Regions from separate parts of the Promicromonospora sp. NPDC050262 genome, predicted to be linked through region 1. Evidence: predicted binding sites of a transcription regulator. Region 1 holds the regulator's gene; each other region holds the start of a gene.

Region 1 (3,204 bases):
CGGCATGGGCTCATCGTTCCATGCCGGTCCGTGGTCGTTCCGTCCTTTTCCGTCGGCCTGCCCGCTGCTTCCATGGGCCTGCCCGCCGCCCGGCACGGTCACCCTCCCCGCGGGATCAGGCGACGCGCGGCCGGACGGCGTCGGCCGCCTTGGCACGGGCACCACGCTCGGCGGTGCGCTGCGCGGCGGCCTGGCGGCGAGCCGCGTCCTTCTGCTCCCGGGCCACGCGGGCCCGCTCGTTGCGCTGGTCGAGCTCCCGCTCGTTGCGGCGGTACTCGGCGTAGTCCGAAAAACCGAACATGGTGGTTCCTCCCGGTGTCACCGCCGGCCCCTCGCCGGCGGTGATTCCAGGTTCGTCTGTGAGGTACGTCGCGCGGATCGGGCGGTCGCCGCATCTTTCGCGATGGGTTCGCGGTGCGGGGTGGGCGCGCCTAAGGCATCGCCCTATGCTCGGTGCTCAGCCCTCGGCGAACGGTAAGACCTGCAGGTCAGCCGCGTGTTCGACGGGGTGGGACGGCGCGGCCGGCCCGGGTGCGCGCGGAGCGCGGCGGGTCGGGGACCCGGCGGGTGGCGCGCGCCGCGTAGGATTGGCACTCGGTTGGTGAGAGTGCTGGAAGGCAGTGTCGGTGAGCGGGCCGGAACCCGGGCGCACGTCCCGGACGTTCTACCTGGGGACGGAGGTGAGCGCGGTGAGCGAGGAACGCAGACTCGATGTCCTGCGGGCCATCGTGGAGGACTATGTCCGCACACGGGAGCCCGTCGGTTCGCGCATCCTCACGGAGCGCCACCAGCTCGGCGTCTCCCCGGCCACGGTCCGCAACGACATGGCCGCCCTGGAGGAGGCCGGGCTCATCGCCCAGCCGCACACCTCGGCGGGGCGCATCCCCACCGACAAGGGCTACCGCCTCTTCGTGGACCAGCTCGCCGAGGTGCGGCCCCTGTCCGTCCCGCAGAAGCGGGCCATCGAGACCTTCCTCTCCGAGGCGGTCGACCTGGACGACGTCGTGGCCCGCGCCGGGCGGCTCATCGCCCAGCTCACCGGCCAGGTCGCCGTGGTGCAGTACCCGTCGCTGCGCCGGTCCGGGCTGCGGCACCTGGAGCTCGTGCCGACGGCCGAGGGGCGGCTCCTCGTCGTCGTCATCACGGACACGGGCCGGGTGGAGCAGCGCTTCCTCGACGTGCCGGTCGACCTGGACGACGGCACGCTCGGCGAGCTGCGCGCCCGCCTGAACGCGGCGACCGCCGGTCGCCGGCTCGCCGACATCGGTGACGCGTTCGCCGGGGTCGCCGAGGCGATGCCGGCCGAGCACCGCCCGCTGGCGACGGCCGTGGCCGAGGTGGTCACCGCGGCGCTCGCCGAGGAGAGCGAGGAGCGGATCGTGCTGACCGGCCAGGCCAACCTGGCGCGGTCCGGCATGCGGTTCGAGCAGGGCCTGCGGCCCGTCCTGGAGGCGCTCGAGGAGCAGGTCGTCCTGCTCGGCCTCCTCACCGACATGACCGACGACGCCAAGGTGGCGGTGAGCATCGGGCACGAGAACCGGCTGGCGGGACTGGCGGAGACCTCCGTCGTCACGTCCGGCTACGGCTCGTCCGACGGCGACACCGTCGCGATCCTGAGCTCGATCGGCCCCACCCGTATGGACTATCCGGGCACCATCGCCGCGGTCCGCGCCGTCGCGCGCTACCTGTCGCGAGTGCTGCCCGGCTGACCCGAACTTCCACAAACCTCCCCACAAAGAGAGACCTGTGACCGACTACTACGAGATTCTCGGTGTTCCGCGCGACGCATCGCCCGAGCAGATCAAGAAGGCATACCGCAAGCTGGCCCGCGAGCTGCACCCGGACGTGGCCGGCGACGCGGGCGAGGACCGGTTCAAGGACGTCGCGCGCGCGTACGAGGTGCTGTCCAACCCCGACAAGCGCCAGCAGTACGACATGGGCGTCGACCCGACGTCGCCCGGCGGCGGCGCGGGCGGCGGGTTCGGCGCCGGGTTCGGGTTCCAGGACATCTTCGAGACCTTCTTCGGCGGCGGGCAGCCGACCGGCCCGGTCCCGCGCGCTCGGCGCGGCAACGACGCGCTCGTGCGCCTCGACCTCGACCTCGCCGAGGCCGTCTTCGGCGCCAAGCGTGAGATCCAGGTCGACACCGCGGTGGTCTGCAACACCTGCGGCGGCGACGGCGCGCGGCCGGGCACCCACGCCCGCACCTGTGACGTCTGCCAGGGCCGCGGCTCCGTGCAGCGGGTCGCCCGCTCGTTCCTCGGCCAGGTCATGACCAACCAGCCGTGCTCCGCCTGCGGTGGCTTCGGCACCGTGATCCCCGAGCCCTGCACCGACTGCTCCGGCGAGGGCCGCGTGCGCTCGCGGCGCACCGTCGCGGTGAACGTGCCCGCCGGCGTCGACACCGGCACGCGCATCAAGCTCTCCGCGCAGGGCGAGGTCGGCCCCGGCGGCGGCCCCGCCGGCGACCTGTACGTGGAGATCCGGGAGCGCGCGCACGACACGTTCGTGCGGCGCGGCGACGAGCTGCACTGCACCCTCCAGGTGCCGATGACGGCGGCCGCGCTCGGTACCGTGCTCGAGCTCGACACGCTGGACGGCCTGCAGGAGATCGACCTGCGCCCGGGCACGCAGCCCGGCCAGGTCATGACGCTCAAGGGCCTCGGCGTGGGGCACCTGCACTCCAACGGGCGCGGCGACCTGAACGTGCACATCGAGGTCCAGGTCCCCACGAGCCTTGACGAGGAGCAGACCGCGCTGATGCAGCAGCTCGCGGCGCTGCGCGGCGAGGAGCGGCCCGAGCCGCGGCTCGCGACGGTCCAGGGCGGCGTCTTCTCGCGCCTGCGCGACAAGCTCAGTGGGCGCTGACCGCGCACCCATGAGCGCGCCAGTCTTTCTCGCCGAGGCGTCCGCCACCCACCCGCTGTCCGGGTACGGCCCAGGCGCGCTGTACGTGCTCGACGGCGCCGAGGGCCGGCACGCCGGCGTGGTCCAGCGGCGCGGGCCGGGGGAGCGGATCGACGTGGTCGACGGCGCCGGCGTGCGCCTGCGGACCGTCGTCGAGGCCGTGCACGGCGCCGAGGTGCACCTGCGCGTCGAGCAGGCCGTCGTGGAGCCCGTGCCCGACGTCGTCGTGACGCTCGTCCAGGCCCTCGCCAAGGGCGACCGCGACGAGATGGCGATCGAGGCCGCCACGGAGACCGG
Region 2 (3,204 bases), on a different contig from region 1:
CGCGCCCCATGGTCCGGCGCCGCACCGTGATTCGTCGCGCACCCATGATTCGATGGGGGCGTGACGCTCCTCGACGCGGTGGTGGTCGGCTCCGGGCCGAACGGCCTGGCGGCCGCGGTGACGCTCGCCCGCGCGGGGCTGGGGGTCCGGGTCCTGGAGGCCCAGCCCACGGTCGGCGGCGGCGCGCGCACGCTCCCCGTCCCGGAGCTCGCCGACGACCTGCTCTTCGACCTCTGCTCCGCCGTGCACCCCATGGCCTGGGCCTCGCCGTTCTTCCGGGCCTTCGACCTGCCGGCGCACGGCGTCGAGCTCGTCGCGCCCGAGGCCGCCTACGCCCAGCCGCTCGGCGGCGACCGCGCGGGCATCGCGTGGCGTGACCTGGCCCGCACGGCCGACGGCCTCGGGGCGGACGGCGATGCCTGGCGTGACCTGCTCGGACCGCTCGCCGAGAGCTGGCGGCAGGTGACCGCGCTCGCGCTGGGGGACAAGAGGACCGTGCGCGGCATGCTGGAGGGCGTGCGCGACCACGGCGCGCACGCGTCGGAGACCTGGGGCCTGGCCTCCCTGGTCCGGCCCGGCCTGCGGTTCGGTGCGGCGCTCCTCGAGCAGGGCGGACCGCGCTGGGAGCGACGGTTCCTCACCGAGGAGGCGAAGGCCCTGCTCACCGGCGTCGCGGCGCACGCCATCACGCCGCAACCGTCGTACGCGGGGGCGGGTACGGCCCTGCTCCTCGCGGCCCTCGCGCACGCCGACGGCGGCTGGGCCGTGCCGGTGGGCGGTTCGCAGGCCATCACCGACGCCCTGGTCCGCGACCTCCGGGCGCACGGCGGCACCGTCGAGACCGGCCGCCGGGTCGACGACTGGCACGACCTCCCGCCCGCGCGCGCCGTCCTCTTCGACACCACGCCGACCACGGTGCTGCAGGTCCTGGCGGACCGGATCCGGGCGCCGCGCCGTGCCGCCCTGCGCAGGTTCCGGTACGGCAACGCGGCCGCCAAGGTCGACTTCGTCCTGTCGGGCCCGGTCCCTTGGTCGGTGCCCGACGTCGGGCGCGCGTCGACCGTGCACGTGGGCGGGTCCCGCGCGGAGATGGTGATCGCGGAGGACGCCGTCGCGCACGGGGTGCATCCCGACCATCCGATGGTCCTGCTCAGCGACCCGGGTGTCGCCGATCCCGGCCGGGTGCGGGGCGCCACGCGGCCGCTGTGGACCTACGCCCACGTGCCCGCCGGCTCGACGCACGACGTCACCGAGGCGGTCACGCGGCAGATCGAGCGCTTCGCGCCCGGCTTCCGCGACGTCGTCGTCGGCGCGCGGTGCATCCCCGCCGACCAGATGCAGCGCCACAACCAGAACTACCCGGGCGGCGACATCTCCGCGGGCGCAGCGAGCATGTGGCAGATGATCGCGCGGCCGACCCTCGCCCCCGACCCGTACCAGGTCGCCGAGGGGGTGTACCTCTGCTCGGCGTCGACCCCGCCGGGGCCGGGCGTGCACGGCATGGGCGGCTGGCACGCCGCGCGCCGGGCGCTGGTGCGGGAGTTCGACGTCCGTCACGTGCCGGGGCTGGCGCCGGGGTAGGCGCCCCGCGTTCGCCCGCGGTGTACGCGCCTTGCACTCTCAAGGTCCGAGTGCCAATAATGTCTTAGCACTCTCCGTTGGAGAGTGACAGCAGGGTCGAATGGTGAGGCCTCCTGCCGCGGCGAGACATGGTCGTCGAGGCGGTTGCCGTCCGTCGCGGGCACCGGCCGGCCTGGACAAGCCACCAGCGGAGGATTCATCCCCATGGCCAAGATCATCGCTTTCGACGAGGTTGCTCGTCGGAGCATGGAGCGCGGGCTCAACCAGCTCGCCGACACGGTGAAGGTCACGCTCGGCCCGAAGGGCCGCAACGTCGTCCTGGACAAGAAGTGGGGCGCCCCCACGATCACCAACGACGGTGTCTCCATCGCCAAGGAGATCGAGCTCGAGGACCCCTACGAGCGGATCGGCGCGGAGCTCGTCAAGGAGGTCGCCAAGAAGACGGACGACGTCGCGGGTGACGGCACCACCACCGCCACCGTGCTCGCCCAGGCGCTCGTGAAGGAGGGCCTGCGTGTCGTTGCCGCCGGTGCCAACCCGATCGCCGTCAAGCGCGGCATCGAGAAGGCCACCGAGGCCGTCACCGAGCAGCTGCTGAACGCCGCCAAGGAGATCGAGACCAAGGAAGAGATCGCTGCCACGGCCGCCATCTCGGCCGGCGACCCGGCGATCGGCGAGCTCATCGCCGAGGCCCTCGACAAGGTGGGCAAGGAAGGCGTCATCACCGTCGAGGAGTCGAACACCTTCGGTCTCGAGCTCGAGCTCACCGAGGGCATGCGCTTCGACAAGGGCTTCCTGGCCCGCTACTTCGAGACGGACCCCGAGCGCCAGGAGGCCGTGCTCGAGGACCCGTACGTCCTGATCGTCGAGTCGAAGATCTCGAACGTCAAGGACATGCTGCCCCTGCTCGACCAGGTCATGAAGTCGGGCAAGTCGCTCCTCATCATCGCCGAGGACGTCGAGGGCGAGGCCCTGGCGACCCTGGTGCTGAACAAGATCCGTGGCACCTTCAAGTCCGTCGCCGTCAAGGCCCCGGGCTTCGGCGACCGCCGCAAGGCCATGCTGCAGGACATCGCGATCCTGACCGGTGGCCAGGTCATCACCGAGACGGTGGGCCTCAAGCTGGAGAACGCCACGCTCGAGGAGCTGGGCCAGGCGCGCAAGGTCGTCGTCACCAAGGACGAGACCACGATCGTCGAGGGTGCCGGCGACGCCGACCTCATCGCCGGTCGCGTGAACCAGATCCGCAGCGAGATCGACAAGTCCGACTCGGACTACGACCGCGAGAAGCTGCAGGAGCGCCTCGCCAAGCTGGCCGGCGGCGTGGCCGTCATCAAGGCCGGCGCGGCCACCGAGGTGGAGCTCAAGGAGCGCAAGCACCGCATCGAGGACGCCGTCCGCAACGCGAAGGCTGCCGTCGAGGAGGGCATCGTCGCCGGTGGTGGCGTGGCCCTCATCCAGGCCGGTGCCGTCGCGTTCGCCAAGCTCGAGCTCGAGGGTGACGAGGCGACCGGTGCCGCGATCGTGCGTGCCGCGATCGACGCCCCGCTGAAGCAGATCGCCGTGAACGCCGGCCTCGAGGGCGGCGTCGTGGCGGAGAAGGTGCGCAACCTTCCCGCCGGC
Region 3 (3,204 bases), on a different contig from region 1:
GTGATGCGCCCGACGTTCCGGTCGCGGAGATAGGACTTGAGCCGCTTCAGGCCGAACGGCATGGTGTCGAGCACCCGGTATCCGGTCGCGATCGGGGCCTGCACCCCGGCGGCCTCGGCGGGCCGCGCCGGCGGAAGCGCGGCGGGGTCGTCGGTGGTGACGTACGCGATGGTCGGGTCGACGAGGCGTCCGCCCAGCTCGGCGGCCGCCTCGCCCACGAGCCCGGCGCGGATGACCGCGCCGTCGGGCTCGTAGAGGTATTGCCCGACGCCGCCGACGTCCGGCTGCGTGCCGTCGCCGCGCAGGGTGCGGCTGAGGGTGTGCTCCTTGCCGTCGTCGTCGGTGAACGTGCGCAGCACGAGCGCCGAGCGGCCGGGGCCGTCGGGCGCGAGCGGGCCGAACCAGAGCCCGGCCTCGACCACGTCGCCGTTGACGGAGACCCACTGCGTCTCGGCGTCGTCGGGCAGCCCGTCGTGCGCGATGCCCGGACCCACTTTGATGCCGACGGCCGGCACCGACTCCCGCAGCGCCCAGACGGAGTCGAGCGGGGGCTCGTAGGCGCGCGGGTCGAAGATGCGGCTGCTGCGGCCGCCCCCGCCGCCGCGCACGCGCCGGGCGGGATCGGCGTACACGGCGTCGATGCCCTCGGCGCGCAGGTCGAGCGTCAGACCGTCGGCGTGCCGCACCTCCGCCTCGGGGAAGTGGCGCAGGTTCCACCGCGCGATGGCGGCCGTGCACTCGTCGAGGTCGGTCGCGACGACGCGCAGCCCCGTTCCGGCGAACGCGAGGGAGTCGGCGCCGATGCCGCAGGTGAGGTCGGCGAGGGTGGTCACGCCCGCCTCGAGGTACCGTCGGGCGTGCAGCGCCGCGACGACGAGCCGCGTGGCCTGCTCCAGACCGTCCGCGGTGAAGAGCATCCCGTCGGCGAAGTCACCGAACTTGGCCCGCGCGCGGGCACGCAGGCGGGACTGGGTGACCACGGCGGCCGCGAGGTCCGCCGCGACGCCCTGGGAGCGCAGGGTGGTCACGGTCTTCATCGCGTCGCGCTCGTCGTACGGCGGAAGAGCCGCAAGCAGGGCCCAGCCGTCGGGGCTGAGGAGTTTGCTCAGAATCGCCGCATCCATGGGAAGATCTTTCCACGTTTGTCCAGGTCATGACGAGTGGCTGTACGCAACCTTTTCGTAGAGATGGCGAGATCTCGAAGTGCGGACGGCGCGTCGCGCGCCGGGCGTGTGAGGTGGTCCACCCGATTGGCACTCGCCTTGACCGAGTGCTAGTGCCGACCTAGATTTGGGGTTGTTCATCGCCGCGGATCCCGGTAGTCGGGGCCCTCGGCGGAGGACCCAGACGTTCGTGCCCGCCGGCACCCGCGACGACGGCGGACCGTCGAACGTTCGAGCCACTCAGTCAACCACGCAGCTGATCACTCGATCCGCTCACGAAAGAGGAGGTCCGACGTGTCGGTCCCCATCAAGCCGCTCGAGGACCGGATCGTCGTCAAGGCTCTCGAAGCCGAGACCACGACCGCTTCCGGCCTGGTCATCCCGGACACCGCCAAGGAGAAGCCCCAGGAGGGCGAGGTTCTGGCCGTTGGCCAGGGCCGCATCGACGACAACGGCAACCGTGTGCCGCTGGACGTCGCCGTCGGTGACAAGGTGATCTACTCCAAGTACGGCGGCACCGAGGTCAAGTACGCGGGCGAGGAGTACCTGGTGCTCTCGACCCGCGACGTCCTCGCGGTGGTCGTGGGCTGATCCCAGCCCGCGCCAGATAGACGAAGGCCCCGCACCGGACCGGTGCGGGGCCTTCGTCTTGTCCGGAGACCGTTGTGGTCGTTGCTGTCCTACCGCTTCGGCGTCGAAGTGGGCAGGTTTTCAACAGGGCGTGCGGCAGAAGCGCGTCACGCCTCAAGCGTCAGAAGTTGTGCACCCAGGGTCAGGCGGAGACGGACTTGCCGGCGAGGATCGCCGACCGCTCGTCCTCGCTGAGCCCGCCCCACACGCCGTACGGCTCGCGCACGCGGAGCGACTGCTCGCGGCACTGCATCATCACGGGGCAGGAGCGGCAGATCGCCTTGGCGGCCTCGGCGCGCCGCCGGCGGGTCGAGCCACGCTCACCCTCGGGGTGGAAGAAGAGGGTGTCGTCCGCGTCGCGGCACGCGCCCTGGTACTGCCATTCCCACAGTTCCATCACCGGACCGGGAAGCCTCGAGATCTCCGTCATGGCGAACAACCTACAAGTTGTGCAGAAGTTGTTCAAGGGGCAGTTTCGCGTCATCGGGTTCGAATCGGGTCAGCGAGAAGCAGGTCGACACTGACCGGATTTGTATGATTGTGAACCGAAATCCACCGAGATCGGCGGCACGCCGGGTTTCGCAGTGGCGCGGAGAGGGCCAGGTCGGCAGAATCGAGTCCATGACTTCTTCGCGACCCGCCCAGAACTCGGGCGGGTCACGTGCATCCAGCCCCGGACTGGCTGTCGCTGCCGTTGCCCGCCGCCTCGGGGTCGCTCCCGCGACCCTGCGCACGTGGGACCGCCGATACGGCCTCGGTCCCTCGGGCCGCACCGCAGGATCGCACCGCCGCTACACGCCGGACGACGTCGCCCGGCTCCTGGTGATGCGCCGCCTGACCCTCGAGGGCGTGGCGCCGGTGGACGCCGCTCGCGCCGCCGTCGAGGCAGGGGACGCGGAGCTCGAGGTCGCCACGCGCACCGCCCCGGCGCTGCCCGCGGTCCAGGTCGAGGGCGGGGCGGACGGCGACGAGCAGGACTTCTCGGAGCAGTTCGTCGGCACGGTCGAGGCCCCGGCCGACGCCGAGGGAGAGGCCGATCCGGCGGACGCGACGCCGTCCACCTCCGGGGACGAGGCCGACGACCCCGCCCCGCCGTCCGGTCGTGAGCGCTCCGAGGAGCCTCGCGGCCGTGCGCGCCTGCGGGCCCTGCCCGGTGGCGCGACGGGCGGTGGCGCCCCGGCAGCGGCCGGCGGGCCGCGGTCCGCGGCCTCCCCGGCGCCGACGTCGGGCCGGGTGTCCGCCCTGGTCGACGCCGCTCTGGCGTACAGCCGGACCGCCTGCGACAACCTCCTCGTGCTCGGCCCGGACGGCGACCCGGCCGTCTGGTGGACCGAGCTCGTCGAGCCCGCCTGGCTCCGGCTGTCCGAGCGGACGGTCCTGGCCGGTCCCGGCGAGATGCCCGAGGTGGTGC
Region 4 (3,204 bases), on a different contig from region 1:
ATGCGCTCCGACCGGTACCCGTAGTCCCAATCACGACTGAGGAACGGCCCGTTGCCGCCGGGCAGCACCGCCTGGTTCGCCGCGACGACGAAGCCTTCCTTCGGGTCCACGACGCCGGGCATCTGCGCCGGGTCGACGTAGCCGGTCCAGTCGTAGCGGGCGTCCCAGCCGGGACGCGGCCAGGTGCCGTCCGACTCGACAGCGCCGGGCACGCTCGCGCGCACCGGGATCTTGCCCGGCGCCTGGTAGCCGATGTGCCCGTCCGTCGTGGCGAACACGATGTTCTGGGCGGGGACCTCGAACTTCGCGGCCGCCGCCTTCATGTCCGCGGGGGTCTTGGCGCGGTTCATCTCGAACACGGCGTCCGCGGTGTGTCCCGGCTGGAGCGCGGTCCACTGGAGCGAGATCTCGTACTGGCCCAGCTCGGTGCCGGTCTCCGTGGGCGAGCCGCGCACCGCGTCCATCTCCTTCTCGTCCATCACGGACGAGACGATCGGGCCGTGCACGGTGCGCCGGACCTCCAGGTCGACCGGGCTGCCGCCGTCGACCCGGATCACCTCCGTCTCCTTCTCCATCGGGACCCACTCGTCCGCGCCACGCAGGTACGTGTCGTTGCGGACGCGCTCGATGAAGAAGTCGGTGACGTCGGCGCCCATGTTGGTCAGGCCCCAGGAGATGTCGGCGTTGTGGCCGATGATCACGCCCGGGAAGCCGGAGAACGAGAAGCCGGCCACGTCGTACGGGCACTCCGGGCCCACCTGGTTGCAGTGCAGGCCGACCTGTGCCCAGATGCCGGGGGCGGCGAGGTCGAGGTGCGGGTCGTTGGCCAGCAGCGGCTTGCCCGACTCCGTGTACTGCCCCGAGACCACCCACGAGTTGGAGCCGGTGCCCTCGCCGCGCGCGATCTGCACGGGCACGGCGTCGAGCGCCTTCTGCGCCGACTCGAGGGCGTCGGCGAGGTTCGCGCTCTGGTAGACGTCCTTGGTGGCCGACGCCGTCTCGGTACCCGCCGGGACGTTCGCCTGCGCGCCCGCCTCGGCGGGGTCGAGGATCGGCGCGTTGCCGGTGCCGGAGTAGGCCGGGAACAGCTCGGCCACGCGCGAGGCGTCGTCGAGGGTGCTGAAGGCCAGGGCCCGGTCGAGCTCGTCGTCGTAGTTGCCGCGCAGGTCCCAGGCCATGGCCTTGAGCCAGGCCAGCGAGTCGATCGGGTCCCACGGCTCCGGCTCGTTCACCTCGACGCTGACGTCGAGCACCGTGTACTCCACGGCCGTCTCGCCGGGGCTGCGGTTCTCGAGGTAGGCGTTCACGCCGTCCGCGTAGGCCTGGAGGTACTGCCGGGTCTCGTCGTCGAGGATGTTGAACTCCTCCTCGGCGACGTGCCGCCAGCCGAAGGTGCGCGTGACCATGTCGGCCTGGATCGCGTCCTCGTTGTTGCCGACCAGCTCGGCCAGGCGGCCAGCGGTCACGTGGCGGCGGTAGTCCATCTCGAAGAAGCGGTCCTGCGCGTGCACGTAGCCCTGCGCGCGGAACAGGTCCTCGGCGGTGTCCGCGTAGATCTGCGGTACGCCCTGGGCGTCGCGGCTCACGCGCACGTCCGCGCTCAGCCCCTCGACCTGCACCTCCCCGGAGGTCTCCGGCAGCGGACGGCGGGCGGTGAGCCACCCGAAGGTCGTCACGGCGACCAGCGCCAGCAGGACGACGACCGTGGTTCCGACCAGGAACTGGCGGACACGGGTGGTGCGAGTCCGACGGCGCTTGGCGGGCCGTGCACCGGTGGACGGGGCTTTTTCGACGGGCTCTACAGGCTCTGCGGGAGTGGTCGCGGACACGCAGTGGAGACTACCGTCCGCCCCAGGGCTTGGGTGAACGCGCTTGGGTGAACAGCCTCGGGAGATCCTGGGACTATCCCCCGCCGCTCGACCGTTACTATTGGCACTCGGAAACCCCGAGTGCCAGGCGACGGTCCTGTGAGCGCGCGACGCCCCGGCCGCCCTGACGTCCCAGAGGAGTGCACGTGCCCACCTACGCGTACCGGTGTGCCGACTGCGGCCACGCGTTCGACATCCACCAGGAGTTCACCGACGAGTCGCTGACCGTCTGCCCGGAGTGCCAGGGCAACCTGCGCAAGGTGTTCAGCTCCGTGGGCGTCACGTTCAAGGGTTCCGGCTTCTACCGCACCGACTCGCGGAGCACGTCGACGAGCAGCACGGTGAAGGCGGGCAAGTCGGAGTCTTCGTCCTCGTCGGGCTCGTCGTCCTCGGGCTCGGGTGACTCCGGGTCCTCCTCGGGCTCGTCGGCGAGCTCGTCCAGCTCCTCGTCCACCGGGTCGAGCGGGTCGAGCACGTCGAAGGCCGCCTCGTCCTGAGGTGATCGACCGGCACGCCTGACGAGTTTGCAGGCGCACGAGCCCGACCACAGGCACGGTTTTCACGCCTTCGTGCACACGTTGCCCGACGGCGGCTCCGTGTCGCCGCGCCGCCTGTCTAACGTCGGCGGCATGGGACTTCTCGACACGCTCGCCGAGCCGGCCGCACGTCACGGCGCACCGCGCGGCTCCGGACCGCGCGGATCCGGACCGCGCACGCCCTGGAGCAGGCTCGGTTCGCCGGCGTCCCGTCGGGCACGGCGCATCCTGTGGCGCTGGCGGTTCGCCCTCGCCGCCGCCCTGTTCGGCCTCGCCGCCACTCTGGCGGTCCACCTGCTGCGCCCGCCGCCACCCCCGACGGTCGACGTCGCCGTCACCGCCCGCCCCGTCGCAGCCGGAACCCAGCTGACCAGGGAAGACGTCGCAGTGCGCGCCGTCGCGGCCGACCTCGCTCCGCCCGGCGTCCTGCACTCGGTGCGGGAGCTGCTGGGCCGCGCCGCCGTGGTCGGGCTGCCGGAGGGTGCTCCGCTGCACGCCACCCTCGTGTCCGACGACGGCGTCTCCGCCGCCGCCCCGCGCGGCACGGTGGTGGTGCCGGTCCGCCTGTCCGACGACGCCGTGGCCGCCCTGCTGCGTCCGGGCGACCGCGTGGACCTGCTCGCCGGGACGACGTCGGGCAGCGAGCCGGACGGCGAGCCCCGATACCTCGCCCGGGGCGCACGCGTGCTGCCCGTACCCGCCGGGCGCGAGCCGAAGGACACCGGCGGGCTGCTCGGCCCCGTGTCGGACGGCGAGGGGCCGGTCACGCTCGTCGCGGTGACACCGGAGGAGGCTCCGGA

Evidence for each region. Region 1 encodes HrcA, which represses chaperone genes, less so after heat shock. Its sites were predicted from a motif close to TTNGCACTCGNNNNNNNCGAGTGCNAA; they were not measured.
Region 2: a site for HrcA is predicted at 1,612-1,638, ahead of groL (chaperonin GroEL). Genes of this name have one in related genera too.
Region 3: a site for HrcA is predicted at 1,251-1,277, ahead of groES (co-chaperone GroES). Genes of this name have one in related genera too.
Region 4: a site for HrcA is predicted at 1,930-1,956, ahead of AB0I29_RS25035 (FmdB family zinc ribbon protein). Genes of this name have one in related genera too.

The regions. Positions count from the first base shown of each region.
Region 1 covers NZ_JBFAKX010000008.1:515-3,718, reverse strand. The annotation lists gene AB0I29_RS13755 (AAA family ATPase) at 1-6, opposite strand, end outside; gene AB0I29_RS13750 (hypothetical protein) at 116-301, opposite strand; gene hrcA (heat-inducible transcriptional repressor HrcA) at 690-1,709, shown strand; gene dnaJ (molecular chaperone DnaJ) at 1,747-2,868, shown strand; gene AB0I29_RS13735 (16S rRNA (uracil(1498)-N(3))-methyltransferase) at 2,879-3,204, shown strand, end outside.
Region 2 covers NZ_JBFAKX010000006.1:241,399-244,602, forward strand. The annotation lists gene AB0I29_RS12190 (NAD(P)/FAD-dependent oxidoreductase) at 61-1,581, shown strand; gene groL (chaperonin GroEL) at 1,786-3,204, shown strand, end outside.
Region 3 covers NZ_JBFAKX010000005.1:340,695-343,898, reverse strand. The annotation lists gene AB0I29_RS10855 (class I SAM-dependent methyltransferase) at 1-1,124, opposite strand, end outside; gene groES (co-chaperone GroES) at 1,458-1,754, shown strand; gene AB0I29_RS10845 (WhiB family transcriptional regulator) at 1,936-2,223, opposite strand; gene AB0I29_RS10840 (MerR family transcriptional regulator) at 2,415-3,204, shown strand, end outside.
Region 4 covers NZ_JBFAKX010000024.1:51,553-54,756, forward strand. The annotation lists gene AB0I29_RS25030 (penicillin acylase family protein) at 1-1,694, opposite strand, end outside; gene AB0I29_RS25035 (FmdB family zinc ribbon protein) at 2,015-2,365, shown strand; gene AB0I29_RS25040 (RcpC/CpaB family pilus assembly protein) at 2,498-3,204, shown strand, end outside.